Peribacillus simplex NBRC 15720 = DSM 1321: one gene and its partner. The protein of the gene in region 2 interacts with the protein of the main gene of each other region in a pairwise test. Links are inferred from orthologs where the notes say so. Each region holds a gene or a part of one and is shown on either strand. Other genes may lie near its edges.

Region 1 (9,724 bases), 190 kb from region 2 along the record:
CTAAACGATCGGTTATTGTCTGGGCTACCTGTGCAGGCACTGTCAATATAGCCGCAGTAATATTATTTTCCTGCAATAGTGTATCGTTTTGATCCATATGATAGATGGGCACATCAGCTATTCGCTTGCCGACCTTTTCTTCAGAAACTTCGAAAGCCATTTCAATTTTAGTATTATTATTTTTCATGAAATTGTAATTTAAAAAAGCGGTTCCTAAATTTCCTACCCCGATTAAAGCGACTTTGGTCAATTCATCTTGATCTAGTGTTTTTCTAAAGAAGGATAATAAATAATTGACATTGTAGCCGTAGCCTTTTTTCCCAAGCGCGCCAAAGTAGGAAAAATCACGGCGAATGGTAGCAGAATCCACTTTTACAGCTTCGCTTAGCTCTGCCGAAGAAACTCTTTGTTTGCCTGAGGAATGTAAGTTCTTTAAAAATCGATAATACAATGGCAACCTTTTGGCTGTCGCCTGCGGTATCTTTGGGTCATGGTTCATTGTTCTTCCCCGCCTTCACACATGCTTTTCAACTTAATCTCTATCTGTTTGTTTTACTTGTCTTTTATAATCGTTACTGGAAACTCCGCCTGTTTTCTCCACTAAGAATGTAGGCCCGATCACCATTCCCTTATCAAGGGCCTTACACATGTCATAAACAGTCAAGGCAGTCACGGATGCAGCTGTTAACGCTTCCATTTCAACACCTGTACTCCCTTTTGTCTTAGCTTCCGTTTCAATCCTAAGCCTATATCCTTGTTCTTCTTTTTCCCAATCAAAGGCTATATTGACCCCTTGCAGAGCAATGGGATGGCACATCGGAATTATATTGGATGTATTTTTGCTGGCCATTATTCCTGCAACTTGTGCAACAGCCAGTACATCACCTTTTTTCATTTTCTGGTTCGTGACCAATTCATATATTTCATCATTCAATAAAATGCTCGATTGAGCTACTGCCGTCCGGGTTGTTTCAGGCTTAGCACTCACATCGACCATTTTGGCCCTGCCCTGTTCATTAAAATGCGTTAAGTTTCCCATTTAAGTAACCCCTCCTAAATCATACACTATTATTCCACTTTATGTAACAGCTTTTCTTTTAGCTTGGAACCAAGCTGTTGCCGATAATAACTAAAATACGTTACACTAACAATAATCAATTGAGGTGAAATCTATGATTTTATTACAAATCAATCAACTATCGAAATATTATGGAGCTGAACTTATTTTATCAAATATGAAGCTCGAAGTTCAAAATAAAGATCGAATTGCACTTGTCGGCCGAAATGGCGCCGGTAAATCCACTTTGCTAAAAATCATAGCCGGGCAGCTTTCCCATGATGGCGGTGAAATAATCAAACCAAAAGGCGTCACCATCGGCTATATGGCCCAGGATACGGGATTGGAATCCGAACTGACCATTTGGGATGAGATGCTGACTGTATTCACGGACCTTATAGAGCAAGAAAAGGAACTGCGTCGCCTTGAGGCTGATATGGCCAGACCTGACATCTTTGAAAACGAAACAATTTACCAAAAAGTGCTGAATGAATACGACACTTTGATGGTGGCATTCAAAGAGAAGGGCGGTTATCAATATGAAGCGGATATCCGTTCCGTATTGCATGGACTTCAGTTTGCTGACTTTGACTATTCTACCCCAATTTCCACTTTAAGCGGTGGGCAAAAAACAAGGCTTGCATTAGGAAAACTGCTTTTAAGGAAACCGGATATATTGATTCTGGATGAGCCGACGAACCATTTGGATATCGAAACCCTCTCTTGGCTTGAACAATATTTACAAAGCTACCAGGGAGCTGTCCTTATTGTTTCCCATGACCGTTATTTTTTAGATAAAGTAGTAAACCTGGTATATGAGATTTCCCGGAATAACATGAAAAAATACCATGGTAATTATAGTTCTTACCTAGAGGGAAAAGCGGAAGATTATGAGCGGGACATGAAACTGTTCGAGAAGCAACAAGGGGAAATTGAAAAGCTTCGCGACTTTGTCCAACGTAATATCACAAGGGCTTCCACCACGAAAAGAGCACAAAGCAGACGCAAACAGCTCGAAAAGATGGATCTATTGGACAAGCCGCAAGGTGATGAAAAATCCGCGAATTTTTCTTTTCAAATTGAAAGGCAAAGCGGAAATGAAGTACTCCACCTTCAGGACCTGGCTATCGGATACGAAGGGGAAACTGTATCAAAGAATATAAATTCCCGGATGACAAAAGGAGAGAGCATAGCTCTTGTTGGCCCAAATGGAGTCGGAAAATCAACGTTACTGAAAACGATCATCTCTAATCTGCCTGCACTTTCTGGGGACTTCCGTTTTGGAACGAACGTAGAAGTCAGCTACTACGATCAAGAACAAGCTAACCTTGTTTCCAATAAACGCGTACTCAATGAATTATGGGACGACTATCCCCTTAAACCGGAAAAGGACATTCGCACCGTACTCGGTAATTTCCTATTTAGCGGGGACGATGTTTTGAAAATCGTTTCCACACTAAGCGGGGGCGAAAAGGCTCGGCTTGCGCTAGCCAAAATGATGATGGAAAAAGGGAATTTTTTAATTCTTGATGAACCAACAAACCATTTGGACCTCGATAGTAAATTGGTGCTTGAAAACGCATTGATCGATTATCCGGGAACTATTCTATTCGTTTCACATGACCGTTATTTCATAAATCGGATAGCAACGAAAGTGATAGAACTCTCCAAAGACGGCAATGAAGAATTCCTCGGTGATTATGATTACTATTTAGAGAAGAAACAGGAGCAAGCGGAAATCCAAGCACTTGAACAGCAGGATCAGGCGAAAACATTAGATACAGCCGTAGAAAAAACAAATTACAAAATTGATAAAGAAGCAAAAAAAGCTGAACGCCAGCGAAAACGTCGCATTGAGGAAATCGAGACAGCCATGGAGCTTCTTGAAACCGAAATAAACGAATATAATGACCTCCTTTGTGATCCAAATGTTTTCCAGGATCACGAAAAAGTAATGGAAGTCCAAGCAAAGCTTGATAATGCACAGGAAAGTTTGGACCAGCTTCTCGAAGAATGGGCTGAACTGGAAGAATGACAATTGACCGAGTCAAATGACTCGGTCTTTTCTTTTCCAATTAAACTGTTTCACGAAAGTTATCCACAAACTTGTTAACAAATCACTTACCGCTCATTAGCCATTAATTTGAGTTATACACATTATCCACAGAAACATATCCACTTATCCACAAAAACACCACTTTATACACATGCATTATGATTATCAAAAAAACTTTATCCACAGAATATTCTATTTTTTTATTAACAGGACAAAAAAGACAGGATTCCGAAGTTTGGGATCCTGCCTTCTCGTCAATTAAAATGCTTCTATATCCAATCCAGGATTTCCGTTCAAGTCCAAACCAGATCGTTTTCCCTTTTCAAACATGACACTGCCAGCAGCACCGATCATGGCGGCATTGTCCGTACAAAGATAGAGGGGCGGAATGGATATATCCATAGGTAAATCATTAAAAGCTTCCGTTAATGCTTCCCTAAGGCCTTTATTTGCCGCAACTCCTCCAGCAAGCAATACCTGCTTCACATTATATTCCTTTGCAGCCTTTACAGCTTTCATTACAAGCACTTCTATGACGCTTGCTTGGAAACTTGCAGCTAAATCTTTAGGTTCAATTTTTTCCCCGCGCTGTTCTGCATTATGCAAAGTGTTGATCACAGCTGATTTCAACCCGCTGAAAGAAAAGTCATAGCTGCCATCCAACCATGCCCGAGGCAGTTTCAAAGATGGTGAGCCTTCTTGTGCAAGCCTATCGATATGAGGCCCACCAGGATAAGGGAGCCCCAAGGTTCGAGCCACTTTATCATACGCCTCTCCTGCTGCATCATCCCGCGTCTCCCCTATCACCTTGAACGAACCCGGTTCTTCTAAAAGCACCAATTCCGTATGACCTCCCGAAACGACCAAAGAAAGCGCAGGATATTCGATCTCCTGAATAAGTCGATTTGCATAGATATGACCCGCGATATGATGCGTACCGACAATCGGGATTCCATGTGCGAAAGCTACAGCCTTCGCCGCATTCACACCTATTAATAGTGCCCCTACAAGTCCGGGACCTTCTGTAACGGCAATGGCATCCAAGTCTTCATATGTAACACCGGCTTGTAGCAGTGCTTCTTCAAGAACAATCGTAATTTGTTCTACATGATGACGGGATGCTATTTCTGGGACGACACCGCCAAAACGTTTATGGCTTTCGATTTGTGAAGCCACGACATTACTCAGTATCTCCGTTCCATTTTTTATGACAGCTGCCGCAGTTTCATCGCAGCTCGTTTCAATTCCTAATATAAATTGATCTTTTTTCATGAAAAATTCACCCACATAACATAAGCATCTTCTTGATTGTCTGTATAATAATTTTTTCGGATTCCACCCTTTTGGAAACCTAGTTTTTCATAAAGCGAAATGGCTACTGCATTACTGACACGGACCTCAAGCGTCATCCTCACCACACCCATCGAAATGGAGATTTCAATCATCTTCCTGAGCAAAGCTTCTCCAAGCTTTTGCCCTCGGTATTCAGGTAATATCGCTATATTGGTAATGTGCGATTCATCAATGACGATCCATGCACCGCAATAACCGGCAATGTTCCCTTCATCCTCTATCACCATGTATACAGCATATTGATTATGATTCAATTCATTAAAAAAGGCTTCCCGGCTCCAAGGTAAAGTAAAGGACTGCTTTTCCACATTAAGCACTTGGTCGATATCTTCCGTATTCATCTTTCGGAACGTCAATGTTTTACTCATAATAATCGGTCGCTTTCCTTGTTTATTTCCCCTGCTGTTCAAGCCACTTAGCTTCTGCTTCAGCCATCCGGATATAATTCGGTACAAACTGGTGAACATCCACTTCAGTCTTATCAAGGCCAATAAAGGCCAGTTCGCTTGGCCTTGAATTATATGACTGTACTGGAGCAAATACCGCTAATTCGCCTAATGCATCCGTAATTGCATCCCGATGGATGTCCACATCTTGACCAACAAATAAAACAGGACGATTTAATTCCTTCAATTGAATCGCCCAATCAGAGGATAGTATATTACAATCTTCAATGACTGTCTTTAGAGAATCCTTTTCCATTTCATATAATCCAGTATAAATCTGCCCTCTTCTTGCATCGAATAAGGGAGATATCAACCCGTTAAAATAACGTCCATTAGCAGCTAAAACCTCTAAGCTGGAAACACCTGATAACGGAATCTGAAGCGTCCAGGCCAAGCTTTTCGCAATCGTCACTCCAATCCTGACCCCTGTATAGGAGCCTGGACCTTGAGCGACCACTATCTTAGTCAATTCCTTCGGTTTAGTATCACAATCCCTCAGCAACGTTTCAATTGCTGGCATTACCCGCACCGAATGATTTTTCTTTAAGTTCGTCGTATACTCGCCAATTACTTGACTCCCGTTAACCAGTGCAATCCCTAATGTAAAATTCGATGTATCTATAGCTAAAACCTTCATCAAATAATCTCCTTACATAACTTTACATATCGTTCGCCTTTGGCTTCCAAAACAATACGCCTGCTTGTATCGCCCAGACGATAAATATAAATGGTCAAGATTTCCTCTGGAAGGTGATCCTTTATTAAATGGGCCCATTCAACGACAGTCACACCATAACCATCAAAATATTCATCAAAGCCTAAATCTTCTTCGGATTCACTTACCCTATAGACATCCATATGATATAAAGGCAAGCGACCCATGTACTCCTTTATTATAGTAAAGGTAGGGCTATTCACCATTCTGGTAACACCTAATCCTTTAGCCAGCACTTTTGTGAATGCCGTCTTCCCTGCACCCAAGTCACCTTCTAAAGCCAGCACATCTCCACTCGAAAGCTTTTGTGCCAATTTATGCGCAAATTGCGCTGTTTCTTCCTCATTCTGAGAAATCAATTCAACATGTTGCATATATCAATCACCTTTATCATTATTAGGAAAACGTCCTATAGTTCATGTCGAGTACCATAAACGCAATATTATGGAACAACAACCATTCTATATGTAGTTTACCTTGTTTCAAAAGAAGAAACAAATAAGTTAGGGACATAATTATTCGAATTTCAGATAAAACAAAAAAACGAAACCTAAGTTTCGTTTTTTTCATGATTGCGGGGACAGGATTTGAACCTGCGACCTTCGGGTTATGAGCCCGACGAGCTACCGGACTGCTCCACCCCGCGACGGTATAAATGTTACTTTTATAAATTAAGTATTCCCATTTACTCAAAAAGAATACAAAGATTATAGCTTGGCGGCGTCCTACTCTCACAGGGGGAAACCCCCAACTACCATCGGCGCTGAAGAGCTTAACTGCCGTGTTCGGAATGGGAACGGGTGTGACCTCTTCGCTATCGCCACCAAACATTATATCTTTTTTACATTACATCCATTATCATATCATGTATGAGATCAGAATGCAAGAAGAAAATTTCATTCCTTCAAAACTAGATAATATTAGAAGGTATTTCAGATAAAACAAAAAAACGAAACCTAAGTTTCGTTTTTTTCATGATTGCGGGGACAGGATTTGAACCTGCGACCTTCGGGTTATGAGCCCGACGAGCTACCGGACTGCTCCACCCCGCGACGGTATAAATGTTACTTTTATAAATTAAGTATTCCCATTTACTCAAAAAGAATACAAAGATTATAGCTTGGCGGCGTCCTACTCTCACAGGGGGAAACCCCCAACTACCATCGGCGCTGAAGAGCTTAACTGCCGTGTTCGGAATGGGAACGGGTGTGACCTCTTCGCTATCGCCACCAAACATAAAAGGAACGTTGTTCCTTCAAAACTAGATAATAAGAAGGTATTTCATTTTTTTAAAGCGTTGGTTAAGTCCTCGATCTATTAGTATCAGTCAGCTCCACATGTCGCCACGCTTCCACCTCTGACCTATCAACCTGATCATCTTTCAGGGATCTTACTAGCTTGCGCCATGGGAAATCTCATCTTGAGGGGGGCTTCATGCTTAGATGCTTTCAGCACTTATCCCGTCCGCACGTAGCTACCCAGCTATGCCTTTGGCAAGACAACTGGTACACCAGCGGTGCGTCCATCCCGGTCCTCTCGTACTAAGGACAGCTCCTCTCAAATTTCCTGCGCCCGCGACGGATAGGGACCGAACTGTCTCACGACGTTCTGAACCCAGCTCGCGTACCGCTTTAATGGGCGAACAGCCCAACCCTTGGGACCGACTACAGCCCCAGGATGCGATGAGCCGACATCGAGGTGCCAAACCTCCCCGTCGATGTGGACTCTTGGGGGAGATAAGCCTGTTATCCCCGGGGTAGCTTTTATCCGTTGAGCGATGGCCCTTCCATGCGGAACCACCGGATCACTAAGCCCGACTTTCGTCCCTGCTCGACTTGTAGGTCTCGCAGTCAAGCTCCCTTGTGCCTTTACACTCTACGAATGATTTCCAACCATTCTGAGGGAACCTTTGGGCGCCTCCGTTACTCTTTAGGAGGCGACCGCCCCAGTCAAACTGCCCACCTGACACTGTCTCCCACCCCGATAAGGGGCGCGGGTTAGAATTTCAATACAGCCAGGGTAGTATCCCACCAACGCCTCCACCGAAGCTAGCGCTCCGGCTTCTCAGGCTCCTACCTATCCTGTACAAGCTGTACCAAAATTCAATATCAGGCTGCAGTAAAGCTCCACGGGGTCTTTCCGTCCTGTCGCGGGTAACCTGCATCTTCACAGGTACTATAATTTCACCGAGTCTCTCGTTGAGACAGTGCCCAGATCGTTACACCTTTCGTGCGGGTCGGAACTTACCCGACAAGGAATTTCGCTACCTTAGGACCGTTATAGTTACGGCCGCCGTTTACTGGGGCTTCGGTTCAAAGCTTCGCTTGCGCTAACCTCTCCCCTTAACCTTCCAGCACCGGGCAGGTGTCAGCCCCTATACTTCGCCTTGCGGCTTCGCAGAGACCTGTGTTTTTGCTAAACAGTCGCCTGGGCCTATTCACTGCGGCTTTTCTGGGCTATTCACCCTAAAAAGCACCCCTTCTCCCGAAGTTACGGGGTCATTTTGCCGAGTTCCTTAACGAGAGTTCTCTCGCACACCTTAGGATTCTCTCCTCGCCTACCTGTGTCGGTTTGCGGTACGGGCACCTTACATCTCACTAGAGGCTTTTCTTGGCAGCGTGGAATCAGGAACTTCGGTACTATATTTCCCTCGCCATCACAGCTCCGCCTTAATGGAAACGGGATTTGCCTCGTTTCCGGCCTAACTGCTTGGACGCGCATATCCAACAGCGCGCTTACCCTATCCTTCTGCGTCCCCCCATCGTTCAAACGATGTATAGGTGGTACAGGAATATCAACCTGTTGTCCATCGCCTACGCCTTTCGGCCTCGGCTTAGGTCCCGACTAACCCTGAGCGGACGAGCCTTCCTCAGGAAACCTTAGGCATTCGGTGGAAGGGATTCTCACCCTTCTTTCGCTACTCATACCGGCATTCTCACTTCTAAGCGCTCCACCAGTCCTTCCGGTCTGACTTCAACGCCCTTAGAACGCTCTCCTACCATCGACACCATACGGTGTCAATCCACAGCTTCGGTGATACGTTTAGCCCCGGTACATTTTCGGCGCGGAGTCACTCGACCAGTGAGCTATTACGCACTCTTTAAATGGTGGCTGCTTCTGAGCCAACATCCTGGTTGTCTAAGCAACTCCACATCCTTTTCCACTTAACGTATACTTTGGGACCTTAGCTGGTGGTCTGGGCTGTTTCCCTTTCGACTACGGATCTTATCACTCGCAGTCTGACTCCCAAGAATAAGTATTTGGCATTCGGAGTTTGACTGAATTCGGTAACCCGTTGGGGGCCCCTAGTCCAATCAGTGCTCTACCTCCAATACTCTCATCTTGAGGCTAGCCCTAAAGCTATTTCGGAGAGAACCAGCTATCTCCAGGTTCGATTGGAATTTCTCCGCTACCCACACCTCATCCCCGCACTTTTCAACGTGCGTGGGTTCGGGCCTCCATTCAGTGTTACCTGAACTTCACCCTGGACATGGGTAGATCACCTGGTTTCGGGTCTACGACCTCATACTCATTCGCCCTATTCAGACTCGCTTTCGCTGCGGCTCCGTCTTATCAACTTAACCTCGCATGAAATCGTAACTCGCCGGTTCATTCTACAAAAGGCACGCCATTACCCATTAACGGGCTTTGACTACTTGTAGGCACACGGTTTCAGGATCTATTTCACTCCCCTTCCGGGGTGCTTTTCACCTTTCCCTCACGGTACTGGTTCACTATCGGTCACTAGGGAGTATTTAGCCTTGGGAGATGGTCCTCCCTGCTTCCGACGGGATTTCTCGTGTCCCGCCGTACTCAGGATCCACTCAGGAGGGAACGAAGTTTCAACTACAGGGTTTTTACCTTCTTTGACGGACCTTTCCAGATCACTTCATTTACCCCGTTCCTTTGTAACTCCATGTTGAGTGTCCTACAACCCCAAGAGGCAAGCCTCTTGGTTTGGGCTAATTCCGTTTCGCTCGCCGCTACTCAGGAAATCGCATTTGCTTTCTCTTCCTCCGGGTACTTAGATGTTTCAGTTCCCCGGGTCTGCCTTCAGTACCCTATGTATTCAGGTAAAGATACTGTTCCATTACGAA
Region 2 (9,821 bases):
TAGTTGTTACAGAAACGTTTTTCATGTAAGTCCCTTTAGCAGCCGCAGGTTTAACTTTCATTAATGTATCATAGATAGTCGTGAAGTTTTCCACTAGTTTAGCATCTTCGAAAGATACTTTACCGATTGGAGCGTGGATGTTACCAGCTTTATCTACGCGGTATTCAACTTTACCAGCTTTGATTTCATTAACAGCTTTCGTTACGTCGAATGTTACTGTACCAGTTTTAGGGTTAGGCATTAATCCTTTAGGTCCTAATACACGGCCAAGTTTACCAACTTCACCCATCATGTCTGGAGTCGCTACGATTACATCGAATTCGAACCATCCTTGTTGGATTTTGTTGATGAAGTCAGATTCGCCAACGTAGTCAGCACCAGCAGCTTCCGCTTCTTTTGCTTTTTCGCCTTTAGCGAACACTAATACGCGTTGAGTTTTACCAGTACCATTCGGAAGCACAACAGCTCCACGAATTTGTTGGTCAGCTTTCTTAGGGTCTACACCTAAACGGAAAGCAACTTCAACAGTCGCATCGAATTTTGCGAAGTTTGCTTTTTTAGCAACTTCGATTGCTTCAGTTACAGCATAAGCCTTAGAAACTTCTACAAGCTTAGCTGCTTCAAGATACTTTTTACCTTTTTTCGCCATGATATAAATCCTCCTAAATTGTGGTTTTAACGGAATGACCTCCCACGAATAAAGGTTGCGAGTATCAATCGCAACCCCGTAGAAACAAATAGCAATTACATGGATTAGTCTTCGATGACAATACCCATGCTGCGAGCAGTACCTTCAACCATACGCATTGCAGCTTCAACGCTTGCAGCGTTTAGGTCAGGCATTTTAGTTTCAGCAATCTCGCGCACTTGATCACGCTTGACTGTAGCAACTTTTTTACGGTTAGGTTCACCAGAACCAGACTCGATACCAGCTACTTTCTTAAGCAATACTGCAGCCGGTGGAGTTTTTGTAATGAATGTAAATGAACGGTCTTCAAATACCGTGATTTCAACAGGAATAATTAGACCAGCTTGATCTGCTGTACGAGCGTTGAACTCCTTACAGAATCCCATGATGTTTACACCAGCTTGACCTAATGCAGGACCGACCGGCGGTGCAGGATTCGCTTTACCAGCAGGAATTTGCAATTTAACCATTTTAATTACTTTTTTAGCCACGAGACACACCTCCTTATAAGTCCGTGATGTGGTAATAGGGTAATACCCTCCCACTCATCTTGAATTCTTTATATATTAATAAAGAATGCTTGTATCGTTGAGGCCTAAAAATTGAAACATACTGACCTTTGAAATTTTACCACTTTCAAAAGGCAATTTCAAGTTTTTTTCCGTTTATAATTTTTCCACCTGATTAAAATCAAGTTCAACCGGTGTATCACGACCGAACATATTGACTAGGACCCTTACTTTCCCTTTGTCTTTATCAAGTTCTTCAATCGGCCCTGCAAAGGTTGCAAATGGTCCTTCTTTAACTTGAACCGTATCACCGAGTTCAAAATCAACTTCGATTTTACTTTCATCTACGCCCATTCGTTTAAGAACGACTTCAATTTCTTCCGGCAGCAATGCAGTCGGTTTTGACCCAGCTCCAGATGAACCTACGAAACCTGTTACGCCAGGCGTATTCCGGACAACATACCATGAATCATCCGTCATGATGATCTCAACCAATACATAACCTGGAAACACTTTCTTTTTGGTCACTTTCTTTTTGCCATCTTTCACTTCTGTTTCTTCTTCTTCTGGAACTACAACGCGAAAGATCTTGTCTTCCATCCCCATAGTTTCAACACGTTTTTCCAAGTTAGCCTTAACTTTGTTCTCGTAACCTGAATAGGTGTGAACTACATACCAATTCTTTTCCATGTGTTAGGACTTTATCGTCCTTCCCTCCCTGCAATCAATCATTTTCTTTATTAATCTTTATCTTTGAACGTTTTAGCCAAAAAACCATACCGGCGTCAACCCGACTTAGCTAGAATATATTGTGATGATTCATATTACAGCAGTGCTCGATTTTGATCTTCTTCACTTCTTAAAAAAGACAAATTAAAAAACCCGTTTCCGGGCTTTTCTGCTGACACATATTATTCTATCACTATTATACCTTATTTTCGAATCTCTTATTCAATAACCAAGCGAATTAATTCAGAAATGCCCAAATCGACCACTGTAAAGAATAAAGCCATAAACACTACAGTCGTTACTACCACGATTGTATATTTGGTAAGCTCCTTGCGTTTCGGCCAGCTTACCTTTTGCATTTCGCGAGCTACTCCGCTGAAAAATTCGGTAAAACGTTTCATGAATGTATCCTCCAAGCATTAGAAGCTTCTGTCAATCTATTTATAAAACGGTTATTTCGTTTCTTTATGAATCGAGTGTGAGTTGCACGTACTGCAAAATTTCTTGATTTCCAGTCGTTCGCCGCTTGTCGATTGTTTGCTCTCATAACTATAATTCCTTGAACCGCAATCAGTGCAGGCAAGAACTATTTTTTTTCGCATTAGATACACCTATCCTATCTACTATATCCATAAAACCTTATCACGACTGTTTTTTATTGTCAATATCAAAGCGGGTTTAGCCCATTATGGACACCGGAAATCAAAACATAGGTTTACTTAACATCCATTAAAAAATCTTAGTGAATAATAAACTTCCATGTGGAGAAGGGACAGATGAAATTAAGCGGAAAAAGCGGAGGGATTATAAACTGATTTCCCTTACTTCCAGATAGCGCTCGAGCTTTCTTTTCACCCGCTGAAGGGCGTTGTCGATTGACTTAACATGCCGGTTCAACTCTTCCGAAATTTCTTGGTAGGTTTGCCCATCCAGGTAAAGAGCTAACACTTTTCTCTCAAGATCACTCAGGAGCTCGGCCATCTTTAATTCGATATCGTCAAACTCTTCTTGGTTGATGATCAGTTCTTCCGGGTCCAAAACTTTCGTACCCGATATAATATCCATTAGAGTTCGGTCCGATTCCTCATCATAAATGGGCTTGTCCAGGGAAACATAGGAATTGAGCGGAATATGTTTTTGACGTGTTGCTGTTTTGATAGCTGTAATGATCTGCCTTGTAATGCATAGTTCTGCAAATGCTTTAAAAGAAGATAACTTATCCCCTTTAAAATCACGGACTGCTTTATATAAACCAATCATACCTTCTTGCACGATGTCTTCCTTATCGGCACCAATCAAGAAATAAGTCCTTGCCTTCGCTCTTACAAAATTACGATACTTTTGGATCAAATAATCCAGTGCTTCACTGTCTCCAGTGTGCACCAACCCTATCAATTCATCATCCTCAAACTGCAGATACTTTTCGTTCAGCTTCATTCCGAATTTGAGACCCACATTATATCCCCCTGACCTGACTCAGATAGAAATATTATACAGCAGGTAAATTTTACCCGTCAATGGTTCATATTTTACCTCGGCGCCATTTTTCGAAAATTTCTGCCACTTCTTCACTTAAAGGAATTTTAGCCACGGGTCTTATCGTCGTTGTTTTTCTTACATCTTTCTTGATTTCGCCTTGAATTTCTTCCATTTCAATAAGCAGTTCACGAGCGGATTTCCTTAGGGCCCCTTGGCCAAAGATCACCCACTGTTCCGTGAAGTCGGAAGTTGCCACTTGAATTTGCGTTTTGACATTATTCAGTTCAATAGCCATCTTTTCTATTCTTTCATCCGCAGTTTCATTTTCTTTTGTAAAAATTACATCAACATTGTGATTTTTGAATATGCGGGCAATTCCCTGAACATATTGAGCGTCAAATACGACAATTACACGGAATCCGGTAAATGCTTGATATTCCGCCATCATTTCTATCAATCGATCTCTTGCAGCAGCAAGATCCCGTTCTTTTAATTCTCTCAGTTCCGGCCAAGCTCCAATAATGTTATAACCGTCCACCAACAGAATATTCATTGCATCATTGCCCTAGGGGATTTCTTTTTCTATAAACCTCATACATCAATAAACCGGCTGCTACCGATGCATTTAACGAAGTTACTTGTCCTGCCATAGGGAGACGGATGAGAAAATCACATTTATCCTTCATTAACCGGGCCATGCCTTTTCCTTCGCTGCCGATAACAAGTCCGATAGGCATCTTTCCATCCATGTTACGGTAATCATCGCTGCCTTTCGCGTCGGTACCGACTATCCATACCCCACGCTCTTTCAACTCTTCCACTGCTCTTGCCAAATTTGTAACGCGAGCTACCGGAATATATTCGATTGCACCCGTCGAAGCTTTTGCCACTGTTGCCGTCAAGCCCACCGCTCTTCTTTTTGGTATGATGATTCCATGGGCCCCGACTGCATCAGCCGTCCTCATGATCGAACCTAAATTATGCGGGTCTTCAACTTCATCAAGGATCATGAAAAAAGGTGCTTCGTCCCGTTCAGCCGCTTTTGCGAATAGGTCATCCAATTCCACATATTCATATGCAGCCACTTGTGCGATAACGCCTTGATGGATGCCTTCTGCCATTTGGTCAATTTTTTTCTTCGGTACGATTTGCACGAATACCTTCTTTTCCTTCGCCAGACCGATTAGTGGTTGCATCGAGCCTTTTTGTGAGCCCTCGGCTATCCAGATTTTATTAATATCCCGTTCGGAGCGAAGTGCTTCCAATACGGGGTTTCTGCCAATGATATATTCTTCGCTCATGGGTTACTCCCCTTTTCTTCTTCAATGTATTCAATGGATTTTTTGATGAGTTCTTCCATTCTTTCTATTCGACCTGATAAATACAAAAATCCCATAAGTGCCTCGAAGGCTGTACTGTAGCGATATGTTTGCACATCTGTATTCTTCGGTACCGAACCGGATTTTGCATTTCGGCCGCGCCGAACGACAGCCGATTCCTCTTCCGATAACCAATCTGACTCCAGAAAAAAGTGGATGATTTTATTTTGCGCTTTAGCAGCTACAAAAGATGTAGCTTTTTTGTGAAGTAGATTGGGCTTGACCGCTCCTTTTTGAATGAGGTGATGCCGTATATACGTTTCGTATACAGCATCACCTATATATGCTAAAGCAAGACTGTTCAGCATTTTTGCATCTACCTTACTATCGTAATGAAGCATTAATTACCCTCTTTTCCATCTTGTACCTTGAGGGGTATCCTCTAATATGATATTCATGTTTTTCAAGCGATCACGAATTTCATCAGATAACCCAAAGTTGCGGTCTTTCCGCGCTTGAATTCTCTGCTGTATCAACCCTTCAATTTCTTCATCCAATAGCCCCTCTTCTCCAAGAGACAAACCCAGGACAGAAAATAAGTTGTTGAATTTATCAAGGAAAGCCTCAATCACTTCCTTGTCTGTGTTTTTCTCCATCAAGTAATAATTTGCCTGTTTGGAAAGTTCAAAGAGTATGGATATTGCATTAGCTGTGTTGAAATCATCGTCCATTTCCTTAATGAATTGTTCATGTAATTCATTCAGCTTCTCCAACCAAACATCATTATTCTCAGTCAATCCGTCACTTACTTGAAGACGATGCTTTAAGTTTTGATATGATGTCCTTAAGCGATCAAGGGACGCTTTTACATTTTCAAGCACTTCTTCACTATAATTGATGGGATGACGGTAATGTACAGATAACATAAAGAAGCGTAGCACTTGTGGATCATGCTTCTGAATGATGTCATGCACAAGGACGAAATTGCCTAAGGACTTAGACATTTTTTCATTCTCAATATTTATATACCCATTATGCATCCAATAATTCGCAAACGTTTTACCCGTCAATGCTTCGGATTGTGCAATTTCATTTTCATGATGCGGGAAAGCCAGATCTTGACCTCCTGCATGAATATCGATTGTATCGCCCAAATACTTTTTGACCATTGCGGAGCATTCGATATGCCAGCCAGGACGCCCCTTACCCCATGGGCTCTCCCAAGATATTTCATCATCCTTGGCCTTTTTCCAAAGGGCAAAATCAAGGGCATCTTGTTTTTTCTCCCCTATTTCAATACGTGCCCCCACTCGCAGCTCATCGATGGACTGATGTGAAAGTTTTCCATACCCCTCAAACTTACGAGTGCGGTAATACACATCCCCTTCAGATTCATAAGCGAATCCTTTCTCAATTAATGCCGAGATGAATTCAATGATTGCATCCATGTTCTCCATTACGGTTGGGTGAGCATCCGCTTTTTTGCAACCCAATGCTGACACGTCTTCAAAATAAGCCTTGATGAAACGCTCTGATATGGTAGGGACATCTTCCCCCAATTCTTTTGCCGCACGAATCAGCTTATCATCCACATCCGTAAAGTTCGAAACGAATTGCACATCATAACCACGGTAATCCAAATACCTACGAACTGCATCGAATACGATTGCTGGTCTTGCATTACCAATATGAATGTAATTATAGACAGTTGGTCCGCATACGTACATCTTCACCTTTCCCTCTTCAATCGGGACGAAGGTTTCCTTTTTTCTTGTAGCTGTGTTATATATTTTAATCGCCATATTATAGACTCCTTTCTTCCTGCTTCTGCTCAGCCAACTTCGCTCTTAAGGCCCTGATTTCACTATCCAATTCCTTAAAGCGATCAGCGATTGGATCAGGAAGATCTGAATGATTTAGGTCTTTTTTGATTTTGATGCCATCTTGAATGACCACTTTGCCTGGAATGCCCACCACTGTAGAATTAGGCGGCACTTCCTTTAAAACGACCGATCCTGCACCGATTTTTGAGTTTTCCCCAACAGTGATGGAACCCAGCACTTTTGCTCCTGTAGCAATCAACACATTATCCTTTATCGTAGGATGTCGTTTTCCCTTTTCCTTTCCTGTCCCCCCAAGGGTTACACCTTGAAAGACAGATACATTGTCGCCAATCTCACAAGTTTCGCCAATGACGATCCCCATTCCATGGTCAATGAAGAAACGACGGCCAATGGTAGCCCCTGGATGAATTTCAATTCCGGTAAAAAACCGACTGATTTGAGATATACTTCTTGCCAGGAAAAAGAATTTCTTCTTAAATAGTGCGTGAGCCATCCTATGACTCCAAATTGCATGTAAACCCGCGTACGTCAATATGACTTCCAAATAGCTGCGCGCAGCAGGATCTTGATCAAAAACCACTTCGATATCCTCTTTAAACATCTTTAACAAAATGATTCCCCCTATGTTCCGTCCTTTTCCAACATCCCCTTTTGAAGCTTTTAAAGCATATAAAAAAGCGTCTCTGTCCAAATAGACAGAGACGCTTAAAGCGCGGTTCCACTCTGTTTGGAATGTAAGAATCAGGTAAAGCTTTTTCCTGTTTTTCCATCCCCAACTTTAATCCCTGTAACGGAGGACATTCCGCCTGTGCCTACTATAGGTTAGTTCAGCAAAGGACTCAAGGGTGCATTTCAGAAAACGAGAGGCTTGAACCACTTTCAGCAGGTTATGGTTCTCTCTAAAAAGCTTCGTTTACTTACTTCTCCCCATCTACGCGTTCTTTTGTAAGATTATTAAATACTATATTACATTTTCGACAAATTGTTAATATAAAATACTCTGAATACGCTGTTTAATTTTTTCTTTGCCCAGTAATGAAATCGCCTTAGGCAAGTCAGGACCATGTGTTTGACCCGTGACGGCCGCCCTTATCGGCATAAATAATTTTTTCCCTTTATGACCTGTGCTTTTTTGTACGGCTTTAATCGATTTCTTGATTTCATCCGCGTTAAATTCTTCAAGCCCTTCGATCTCCTGAAGGAAAGCTTTCATGACTTCCGGTACCTGTTCTTCAGCCAGTACTTCCTTAGCTTCTTCCTCGAACACGACCTCATCCTTGAAAAATAGTTCAGATAGCTCAACTATTTCCGCTCCATAGCTCATCTGCTCTTGAAAAAGGGAAACTAGCCCATGTACCCACTCTTCTTCTTCGGCAGTCAGTGTCGCTGAAACCTTCCCGGCTTTAATTAAGTGAGGCATTGACAATTCCACTGCACGATTTCCGTCCAATTGCTTCACATATTGGTTATTCATCCATGTAAGCTTTTGTTTATCGAAAAGTGCAGGTGATTTAGACAACCGATCAGCATCGAATAGATTAATGAATTCTTCCTTCGTGAAAATCTCTTCTTCCCCGACCGGAGACCATCCTAGTAATGTAATGAAATTGAATAAAGCTTCAGGTACATAACCAAGCTCTTCATATTGCTCAATGAATTGAATGATCGACTCATCACGTTTACTCAGTTTCTTCCTGCTTTCGTTTACAATCAGCGTCATATGTCCGAATACCGGCGGTTCCCAGCCGAAAGCTTCATAAATCATCAATTGTTTTGGAGTATTGGAGATATGATCATCACCGCGAAGGACATGGGAAATCTTCATCAAGTGATCATCGACGGCCACTGCAAAGTTATAGGTTGGAATGCCATCTTTTTTAACGATGACAAAATCACCAAAGCCATCTGTTTCAAACGAAACGTCGTCCTTAACCATATCTTTGAAAGTAAGGACCTTCCCAGCTGGAACGGCAAAACGAATGCTAGGCTTTCTTCCTTCAGCCACTAGTTTCGCTTGCTCTTCTTCAGTTAAATGCTTGCACTTCCCTGAATATTTTGGCGTTTCATTACGCTCGACCTGTCCTTCACGTTCAGCTTCAAGCTCTTCTTCCGTACAATAGCATTTATATGCCAAACCCTTATCTAAAAGCTCTTGATACAATTCCTGATAAAGGTCGTTCCTTTCGGATTGACGATATGGCCCGTATTCACCGCCAACATCAACACCTTCATCCCAATCCATACCAAGCCATTTCAAATATTTAAGCTGACTTTCTTCTCCGCCTTCAATATTTCTCTTTTGGTCGGTATCTTCAATACGGATGATGAATTTCCCGCCTTTATTTCGTGCGTATAAATAATTAAATAAAGCAGTCCGTGCATTACCAATATGTAAATGTCCAGTCGGACTCGGTGCATAGCGAACTCGAATATCGCTGCTCATGATATATATAGACCTCCCAGTCGTTCTATTCTATTGTATATATTATCATTTAAATACATTGGGATAAAGGCATCCACTCTAAAAACGAATTTAGTTTGATTTAACCAATAAGACCACAGCCTGTGCCGCGATTCCTTCGCTCCTGCCTGTAAATCCAAGTTTCTCGGTAGTGGTCGCCTTTACATTAATTCTGTCTATCGACTCATCTAAAAGTTCAGCAATCCTGCCTCGCATTTCCTCAATATACGGTGCCATTTTCGGGCTTTGTGCAATGATTGTACAGTCCGCATTGCCTAGGGAATATCCTTCTTTTTTTACAATCGCCCAAATATACTGCAGCAGTTTTGCCGAATCAGCATCTTTAAATTCAGGATCGGTATCCGGAAAATGCTTACCGATATCCCCTGCACCAATTGCCCCCAAGCAGGCATCAGCAACAGTATGCAGAAGGACATCCGCATCCGAATGCCCTAGCAAACCTTTCTCATACGGAATCGTAATCCCGCCAATAATCAAAGGTCTGCCCTCCACAAGCTGATGAACGTCATATCCTTGTCCTATTCTAAACATATCATTCTCCCCAATCATCGTTTTCCATGTTGTTTATGTAAAATCGCTTCTGCAAAATATAGGTCTTCCTGAGTCGTAATTTTAATATTATCATAATTGCCCTCAATAATAACTACCTGTTCATTGATCCGCTCTAGCAAACTTGCATCATCCGTCCCTAAAAACGCTTCCGCTTCTGCCTGTTCATATGCCCTTTTTAATATGGATACACGAAAAGCTTGTGGAGTTTGTACCGCCCAC

What was found.
Region 1: the proteins of rlmB (region 2) and tsaE interact in binary tests that used the Escherichia coli proteins (3 or more experiments, as listed by UniProt). The link is inferred for Peribacillus simplex NBRC 15720 = DSM 1321 from one-to-one orthologs.

Annotation. Positions count from the first base shown.
Region 1 is NZ_CP017704.1:2,267,210-2,276,933, forward strand. Bases 4,276-7,057 are described here. They hold tsaE (tRNA (adenosine(37)-N6)-threonylcarbamoyltransferase complex ATPase subunit type 1 TsaE), read right to left. Parts: upstream 6,002-7,057; coding sequence 5,549-6,001; downstream 4,276-5,548. Other genes in these bases: tsaD (tRNA (adenosine(37)-N6)-threonylcarbamoyltransferase complex transferase subunit TsaD), read right to left, coding at 4,276-4,385; rimI (ribosomal protein S18-alanine N-acetyltransferase), read right to left, coding at 4,382-4,834; tsaB (tRNA (adenosine(37)-N6)-threonylcarbamoyltransferase complex dimerization subunit type 1 TsaB), read right to left, coding at 4,857-5,549. In the rest of the region: BS1321_RS10675 (redox-sensing transcriptional repressor Rex), read right to left, coding at 1-499; cyclic pyranopterin monophosphate synthase MoaC, read right to left, coding at 533-1,039; BS1321_RS10685 (ABC transporter ATP-binding protein), read left to right, coding at 1,173-3,092; more of tsaD, read right to left, coding at 3,372-4,275. UniProt on the Escherichia coli protein: Required for the formation of a threonylcarbamoyl group on adenosine at position 37 (t(6)A37) in tRNAs that read codons beginning with adenine.
Region 2 is NZ_CP017704.1:2,455,898-2,465,718, forward strand. Bases 2,835-5,713 are described here. They hold rlmB (23S rRNA (guanosine(2251)-2'-O)-methyltransferase RlmB), read right to left. Parts: upstream 4,707-5,713; coding sequence 3,963-4,706; downstream 2,835-3,962. Other genes in these bases: sigH (RNA polymerase sporulation sigma factor SigH), read right to left, coding at 2,835-3,363; BS1321_RS11710 (NYN domain-containing protein), read right to left, coding at 3,449-3,958; BS1321_RS11720 (Mini-ribonuclease 3), read right to left, coding at 4,703-5,125; cysS (cysteine--tRNA ligase), read right to left, coding at 5,129-5,713. Outside these bases: rplA (50S ribosomal protein L1), read right to left, coding at 1-649; rplK (50S ribosomal protein L11), read right to left, coding at 754-1,179; transcription termination/antitermination protein NusG, read right to left, coding at 1,354-1,887; preprotein translocase subunit SecE, read right to left, coding at 2,145-2,327; rpmG (50S ribosomal protein L33), read right to left, coding at 2,379-2,528; more of sigH, read right to left, coding at 2,731-2,834; more of cysS, read right to left, coding at 5,714-6,526; cysE (serine O-acetyltransferase), read right to left, coding at 6,528-7,178; gltX (glutamate--tRNA ligase), read right to left, coding at 7,554-9,011; ispF (2-C-methyl-D-erythritol 2,4-cyclodiphosphate synthase), read right to left, coding at 9,102-9,581; ispD (2-C-methyl-D-erythritol 4-phosphate cytidylyltransferase), read right to left, coding at 9,596-9,821. UniProt on the Escherichia coli protein: Specifically methylates the ribose of guanosine 2251 in 23S rRNA.